DNA from 2 places in the Serratia sp. YWN4 genome. Region 1 is predicted to be linked to the other one. Evidence: predicted binding sites of a transcription regulator. Region 1 holds the regulator's gene; the other holds the start of a gene.
What was found. The regulator PurR, encoded in region 1, represses purine synthesis genes. The targets are predictions, from matches to a motif close to CANGCAAACGTTTGCNTG.
Positions count from the first base shown of each region.

Region 2: gcvT (glycine cleavage system aminomethyltransferase GcvT) is a predicted target of PurR. The motif match lies at 2,182-2,199, and genes of this name have one in related genera.

Region 1 is NZ_CM147696.1:2,600,186-2,604,471, forward strand. Features, by position in the region: gene punC (purine nucleoside transporter PunC) at 1-1,095, opposite strand, end outside; gene punR (DNA-binding transcriptional activator PunR) at 1,209-2,135, shown strand; gene purR (HTH-type transcriptional repressor PurR) at 2,116-3,141, opposite strand; gene cydH (cytochrome bd-I oxidase subunit CydH) at 3,464-3,553, shown strand; gene ACX9GT_RS12420 (IS1182 family transposase) at 3,640-4,286, opposite strand, start outside.
Region 2 is NZ_CM147696.1:1,168,157-1,172,442, forward strand. Features, by position in the region: gene gcvP (aminomethyl-transferring glycine dehydrogenase) at 1-423, opposite strand, end outside; gene gcvH (glycine cleavage system protein GcvH) at 515-901, opposite strand; gene gcvT (glycine cleavage system aminomethyltransferase GcvT) at 931-2,028, opposite strand; gene ubiI (FAD-dependent 2-octaprenylphenol hydroxylase) at 2,562-3,764, opposite strand; gene ubiH (2-octaprenyl-6-methoxyphenyl hydroxylase) at 3,810-4,286, opposite strand, start outside.

The sequences.
Region 1 (4,286 bases):
TAACAGCGGTTGGGTGATAAATGCCGAAACCAACATACTGGCGATAAAACAGAGCCCCAATTGCAACGTATTCTGCAAGGCTGCGGCTTTACCACTGTTATCAGGGAACGGCATCAGCGCATTGGCCACCAGAATCGGGTAGCTGGCACCGTTAACCAAAGCCATAAAGCAGAATGGGATCAGCAGACGAGTTAATGTCGGTTGACTCAAGGTGGCGACCAGATATAGCGCCACCATGCTGACTCCATAAGCTACCAGCAGCCACGGCAGCAAGGTTTTGCCAGAAATGCGGTTTAACGCAGTACGACAACCGTAGCCGCCGAATAAAAAGGCCAACGTCTGTGGAACATAACTCAGGCCAATGTCATTCGGGCTGTATCCCATATTGCCGAGAATAAACGGCGAACCGGTCAGCCAGGCAAAGAAGCTGGCAGAGCAGGCAGCAAAGATCATCACGTTGCCGCTGAAAACCCGAGACTTCAGGATTTGCAGGAAACTGAGGCCGGGCTTTTTATCGGCAGAAGGTACGATTCTGGCCGTCTCTTTCAGCAGCAGGGTTGGGACGAACAACAAGGCAGCGATACCCAGCAGCACCGCAAAGATCGCTCGCCAACCCAGGTGATTCAGCAGCCAGGCACCGATCAGCGGGGCCAATGCTGGGGAAAGTGCAACCAATGGCATGATAGTGGCGAAAATACGGTTAACTTTGCCATCGCGATAGCGATCCACCACGATGGCCTGCCAGGTTACGGCGGCAGAGCAGACTCCAATTGCCTGGATGAAACGCAATGACCACAATTGAACGGCATTTTGCACCCATAGCATCCCCAGGCAGCCGAAAGCAAACAACGCCAGGCCAAACAACAGAACTGGCTTGCGGCCCAGCTTATCGGAAAGCGGCCCCCACACCAGTTGGGCAAAGGCGAAACCAGCCAGAAAGATACTCAGGCTGGCGCTGATGGCACTGGCGGAGATTTGCAAATCCTGTTGCATGGCACCAAAGGCGGGCAGATACATATCGGTGGCCAGATAACCCAGCATACTCAGGCCAGCGAGATAAAACATAAATCCAAAATTTTGCATGGTATTTCTCATTAATATTTCTTATTGCAGGTTTTTTAGCGCCGGCCAGTGTATCCGGCTGGATCTCTGCTTGTGAAACGGTAATATTTGCTAAGTGCTATTAAAAAAATTGAAGGCAAAAAGAGATGTGGTCTGAATATTCACTCGATGTGGTTGATGCGGTAGCGCGCACCGGCAGTTTCAGTGCGGCAGCACAGGAGTTGCACCGTGTGCCGTCTGCGGTGAGTTATACCGTGCGACAATTGGAGCAATGGTTGGCGGTGCCGCTGTTTGAACGCCGTCATCGTGATGTGGAATTGACGCCTGCCGGGGCGCTGTTTGTAAAAGAAGCGCGTACTGTTATCAAAAAAATGCTTGATACACGCCGTCAATGTCAGCAGGTGGCTAATGGCTGGCGCGGGCAGCTAAAAATCGCAGTGGATATTATTGTTAAGCCGCAGCGCAGCCGCCAACTGGTAGTGGATTTTTATCGCCACTTCCCCGATGTGGAACTGATGGTGCAACCGGAAGTGTTTAACGGCGTGTGGGACGCGCTGGTGGATGGCCGGGCTGAGATGGCTATCGGGGCCACGCGCGCGGTGCCGGTGGGCGGTGGTTTTGCCTTTCGCGATATGGGCTTTATGAACTGGCTATGTGTGGTTAGCGCGTCACATCCGTTGGCCAGCCTGAGCGGTTTGCTGCGCAACGATCAACTGCGGCCTTATCCCTCTCTGTTGTTGGAAGATACTTCGCGCAACTTGCCCAAGCGAGTGACTTGGTCATTGGATAATCAGCGGCGGCTTACCGTGCCCGATTGGGTTTCCGCCGTAGACTGCTTGCGCAGCGGGTTGTGTGTTGGCATGGTACCAGCGCATCGCGTGCTGCCGTTAGTGCAAAGCGGGGAACTGGTAGCCTTGCAATTGCAGGAGCCGTTTCCCGCCAGTGCCTGCTGCCTGACCTGGCAGCAGAACGCACAATCACCGGCGATGGCTTGGCTACTGGAGTATTTGGGGGACAGTGAAACGCTCAACCAGGAGTGGCTGAGCGAAGAGACTAGCGGCGATAATCGATGAACGGGCCATCGGCCACGGAACGGCGCTCGATCAGTTTTGGATGCACTTCAATCACTTGGGACTCTTCACGCTTGCTGATAATGCGATCCAGCAGCATGGTGAAAGCCATTTCCCCCAGGCGCTCTTTCGGCTGGTGGATGGTGGTTAGCGCCGGGGTGAAATAGCGCGCGTTACGCACGTTATCGTAACCGATCACCGAAATATCCTGCGGGACGCGCAGCCCCAGTTCGTCGGCGGCACAAATCGCCCCCATTGCCATAATATCGCCCCCGCAGAATACCGCAGTAGGACGGTGCTTCTGCGACAGGATCTGGTGCATGGCCTTGTAACCCGAATCGGGTTCAAAATCCCCTTGGACGATCCACTCTTCACGCACCTCAACATTGGCCTCTTGCAGCGCCTTCAGGAACCCCTGATGGCGGCCGCCGCCGGTGTTGCGTGACAGTTGCCCTGGAATAGCGCCGATATCACGGTGGCCACGCTCCAGCAGATAACGACCAGCCAGATAACCGCCCTCAAAGGCGTTATCGATAATGGTGTCGGTAAAATCACCGCGTGCAGCACCCCAATCCATCACCACCATTGGGATATTGCGATAATCCTCCAGCATGCCCAGTAACTGATCTGGGTATTCCGAGCACATCACCAGCAGGCCATCAACACGCTTTTGCGCCAGCATCGCCAGATAGGCCTGCTGCTTGTCGAGATTATTGTGTGAGTTACAGAGGATCAGGGTATAGCCTTTGCTGTAGCAACTGTTCTCTACCGCTTCGATTACTTCAGCAAAGTAGGGCGCTTCACTCGAGGTCGCGAGCAAGCCGATCGATTTGGTGTGGTTAACCTTGAGGCTGCGTGCGACGGCGCTCGGGGAGTAGTGCAGATCTTTGATCGCAGCCCGAACGGCCTCTTTTGTTTCTTCGGCGACGAAACGCGTTTTATTGATGACGTGCGAAACGGTGGTAGTGGAAACGCCAGCGCGTTTGGCTACATCTTTAATCGTTGCCATCTAAAGAATGACTCCTGAACCCACAGGTTATGGTATGTGAGTATGATGTTAATCGTTTGCCTGCGTAGATCTCTCTCCAGATAAGCGGAAGCTGAGTTTTTAGTGCTGAGTTCGTAAGCCGCTTAAACAGGAGGGGCATTTTGCCGGTACGCAGTTGTGAACTGCGGATTCTGTCCCATATCGACGCAAAGTGGAAGATCTATTCGGCATTATAACGAGGGAAATGATAACAAGATTTTAGTCACGAACTGTGTGAAAATGATTTGACGCATTAATCATGTGGATTTTATGCTTAGTGAAGCCAATCTGATAGGGAGTCGTTATGGATACCGATTTGAAGATGTCATTGATTACCACCGTTTGTGCTTTGGCAATGATTATTGTTTTCGGTTTTATCGCCGCATTGAACTGATTCATACCAAGAAATAATAAAGGCGCAGCATGCTGCGCCTTCAGACTGCTGACTAACCCCACTTCTTCAGGTGGGGTTCTTCTTTTTTAGCGACCGCAGGTCGCGATCGCGATATTTTTCCATAACCCCGTCATTGGCGACTTCTGTTCGCCCAAGGCACCTTTCTGGCCTTCCCAAGACGCTTTCCACCACCGGTAAAGACAATAAAGAAGCGCCAGCAGCGCCATCTTTTTCATATTCTGCGCTGTGGCCGCCAGCAGGCACTGCATCTGCACTTTTGACAGTCCACGGAACCGCGCATACCGATGGCCATGGTGCTGTTTCGCATCCGCGAAGCTTCTCTCCACCGTCTCTTTGCGCCGCGCGTAGATTTTCTTGCCCCATTTCGTCAGCCGTAACCTGTTGGCTTCCTCTTTCGCCTCTTCCCACACATGCCGCGTTATCGTTTTCTGTGCCTTGCTGTTCTGCGTACATTGCTGCCTCTGCTCACAGCGCTGGCACACTGCCGGGTCTGAACGGTAATGCTGATAACCGTTACGGTCTGTCGTGCTATATATCAGCAATTCGCCTGCCGGGCACACATACACTTCCCGTGCCTCATCATACCTGAAGTGCTTTTTCTGGAACTCATTCTGACCTTTGTGCGGCCGCCGATAGCCGGGAACCAGCGCGATACCCATTTCCTGTGTCAGATGGCACACCGCGGCGGTGAAGTAACCCGCGTCCACACCCA
Region 2 (4,286 bases), 1.4 Mb from region 1:
ATCCAGCCCGGTAAGATCGAGCGTCACAGTCTGGAAATTGAGCAACGCCTCCAGACGGCCCTGCGATACTTCCGGCTGATAAGGGGTATAAGCGGTGTACCAGCCTGGGTTCTCCAGCATATTGCGCAGGATCACCGGCGGCGTCAGCACCGCGCTATAGCCCATACCGATATAGGATTTGTAGCGCTGATTCTGCGCCGCAATCGCCTTCAGCTCGGCCAATGCCTGATGTTCAGTGACCGCATCGCCCACCGGCGGTGGCCCAGGCAGTTGAATGTCTGCTGGCACAATCTGTTGGATAAGCGCGCTGAGCGTGCGTGCGCCCACTGCATCCAGCATCTGCTGCTGTTGCTGCGCAGAAGGGCCAATGTGGCGTTCGATAAACGCTTCGCTGTGTTCAAGTTGGCTGAGTGTCTGGGTCATTGCTACGAATTCCTGAATGCTTGCGGGGTACGGGATCTAGCCTGAACTGCAAAACGCCCCTTGTGGAGTCACATGCGGGGCGTTGAACTTATTACTCGTCGATAGAAGCCTGGTATGCATCGGCATCCAGCAGATCGTCTAACTCTGCTGCGTCAGAAGCCTTGATGCGGAACAACCAGCCATCGCCATACGGCTCGCTGTTGACCAGTTCCGGGGAGGCTTCCAGATCGCCATTGACGGCAATGACTTCACCGCTGATTGGCGCATAAATATCCGAAGCGGCCTTCACGGACTCCGCGACGGCACAATCATCACCGGCAGAAACGGTGGCGCCCACTTCCGGCAGATCGACAAATACCATATCGCCCAGCAGCTCCTGCGCGTGTTCGGTGATCCCCACCACGTATTCGCCGTTGCCTTCATCACGCACCCACTCATGGGATGCGGCGTATTTCAGTTCTGTTGGCACATTGCTCATTGACCTGCTACTCCTTCAAAAAATAGAAACTAATTGATCAGGGACTTACCGGCGCGCACAAAACCAGGTTTAGTCACTTTTACTGGCATTTCCCGGTTACGGATCTGTACCACCGCCTGCTCGCCGATACCGGCAGGCACACGCGCCAACGCAATACTATAGCCCAAGGTCGGTGAGAAGGAGCCGCTGGTAATCACACCTTCATGCACCAGACCGGCTGCATCGGTGAAACGTACTGGCAATTCATTACGTAACACGCCTTTTTCCGTCATGATCAAACCAACCAGCTGTTCAGTGCCCTGCTCACGCTGCTGTTCCAACGCTGCACGGCCGATAAACTGGCGATCCTGCGGTGCCCAGGCGATAGTCCAACCCATATTGGCGGCCAGCGGCGAGATCCCCTCGTCCATTTCCTGCCCGTACAGGTTCATACCGGCTTCCAGGCGCAGAGTATCACGCGCCCCCAGCCCGGCGGGCTTGACGCCAGCGGCCAGCAGTTGCTGCCAAAAATCGACCGCCCGCTCTTTTGGCAGGGCAATTTCATAGCCCGCTTCACCGGTGTAACCGGTGGTGGCGATAAACAGATCCCCAGCCTGCACACCAAAGAAGGGCTTCATGCCTTCCACAGCCTGCTTTTGCTGCGGGGTAAATAAGGTGGCGGCACGCTCTTTGGCCTGCGGGCCTTGCACCGCGATCAGCGCCAGATCGTCACGCACCGTCAGTTCAACGCCGTAGGGCGCAGCATGTTGTTCGATCCAGGCTAAGTCTTTGTCACGCGTGGCGGAATTCACCACCAGGCGGAAATAATCTTCGGTGAAGAAGTAAACGATCAGATCGTCAATCACGCCGCCGGACGCATTCAGCATGCCGCTATACAGCGCTTTGCCCGATTGAGTGAGTTTGGCGACATCATTCGCCAGCAGATAACGCAGAAATTCGCGAGTGCGGGCACCGTGCAGATCCACAATGGTCATGTGGGAAACATCAAACATGCCCGCATCCTGGCGCACCCGGTGGTGCTCATCAAGCTGAGAGCCGTAATGCAGCGGCATCATCCAGCCATGAAAATCGACCATGCGCGCACCGCACGCCACGTGCTGATCGTACAGTGGGGTTTGCTTTGTCATCTTTTCCCTCTTTCCACTCAAAAAGCCGAAGACAGGGTGTTGCTACGCAATGAGGCAGGTGTGGCTCGTGGAACGTCTTACGGGCCTGATTGCGTGGCGCACGCTGACTGCTCAATACACATTGCCGTGCTGGCATAAGCAGCAAACCAGCACGACGCAAACGATACCTTGACCTTGAACTTACCACCGAACGAACGCGTTAACCATAAGTTAAAATATACTCAACATCGTTCAAGCTCCGTAAATTGCCACGCTAGTGTGCAGAGTTTTACACTGGAAAACTGCGCTTAAAGGCACAAAAGACACAATTAAAGCGGTATAAATCCGAAGTTATGTAACAAACAGGCGGTCAGCCGGAGGGTTTTGGTTTTTCATTGCCAACCATGAGATTAGAAAAAGTAATGGTAAAAAGTAACCGAAATTAGAATTTTTCAAATGAAGGGGAGATAAAAGAAAGCAATGGCTATCTGACCGGACAAATTTTAATGCGGGGGAAATACGAAGAGGCCAGGAATCTGGCCTCGGTACAGAAATTAAACCAACCACTCGGGCAAATCATTCAGGCCCATCGCCTGGCGTACCAGCTTGGGCTTCACGCCCGGCAGGCTGTCTGCCAAGCGCAATCCAACGTCGCGCAGTAACTTTTTAGCTGGGTTATTACCGGCAAACAGTTCGCGGAACCCTTGCATACTGGCCAACATCACCGCTGCACCATGTTTGCGACGGCGCTCATAGCGGCGCAGATACAGGTGTTGACCGATGTCTTTACCCTGACGTTGCAGGCGTTTAAGTTCGGATATCAGTTCGGCGGCATCCATAAAGCCCAGATTCACCCCTTGCCCTGCCAGCGGATGCACGGTGTGCGCCGCATCCCCCACCAGCGCCAGACGATGGGCGGCGAAGCTGCGGGCATAACGCCCGGTGAGCGGGAAGGTCAGGCGTTCACTTTCCAGCACGCAGTTGCCCAAACGCATATCGAAGGTCATGGCCAGTTCGCGGTTAAACGCTGTTGGTTCAAGCTGCTTTAGCCGTTCGGCTGCTTCTGGTGCTACCGACCAGACAATTGAGCTCAGATGCGGATCGTTAAATGGCAGGAAGGCCAGAATACCGTCGCCGTGGAAAATCTGGCGCGCCGTGGCAAAATGTGGTTCTTCTGTGCGGATAGTGGCCACCAGTGCGCTGTGGCGGTAATCCCAGAAGGTCAGCGGGATATCGGCATGCTGGCGCAGCCAGGAATTGGCGCCATCGGCACCCACCAGCAAGCGGGCGGTCAACATCCGGCCATCTTCCAGCGTGATAAAGGCGTCATTCTCGCCCCAGGCCACCTGTTTCAACGCCGCAGGGGCGATCAGCGTTACCTCGGCCAGCGCTTGTGCCTTTTTCCACAACGCCTGCTGGATAACCTCATTTTCAATAATATGGCCCAAATGGCTGAAACCACATTCATCGCCCCGGAAGGCGATCTTGCCGAAGCTGTCGCGATCCCACACTTCCATCGCGTTATACGCGCTGGCGCGCAGGTTGAGAATGTCATCCCACACGCCAATCTGTTGCAGCAGGCGCTCGCTGGCAGCATTAATGGCGGAGACGCGCAGCGCCGGAAGCTCCTGCAACGGCGAGTTTTCCGGCTGCCGCTGTTCCAGCACCGCCACGCGCAGGCCACTGCCCTGCAAACCGCAGGCCAGCGCCAACCCGACCATACCGCCACCGGCGATAATCACATCAAACGATTGCATGCTGCTTTAATTCCTTAAATTAGCGGACGCCCAAAAACGGGAAATTTAGCGCTCAACCCAGCCCAAGGTGCGTTTGGCGAAAGCGTCACGCACCGCCGGTAACTGCTCCATCGCCATCAGCCCCAGATTACGCCCGGCAACCAGCGGAGCATAGTCGTTGGCAAACAAGCGGATCAAACCGTCGGTTACGCCAATGGTCGCCTGCTGATCCTGCTGCCGCCGCTGCTGATAACGGCTCAATAGCTCATAAGCCCCCAGATCTTCACCGGCCTGTGCCGCTGCTGCCAGCGTTTCTGCCAACGACATCACGTCGCGCAGGCCCAAGTTGAAACCTTGCCCGGCGATCGGGTGCAGCGTCTGCGCCGCGTTCCCCACCAGCGCCAAGCGGTGGCTGACATGCTGGTTCGCCATCAATAGACTTAAAAGATAACTGTGGCGCTGGCCCACTTGCAGTATTTTTCCCAACCGCCAGCCGAACGCCTGCTGTAGTTCCCTAAGGAAACGCGCATCGTCCCAGCTATC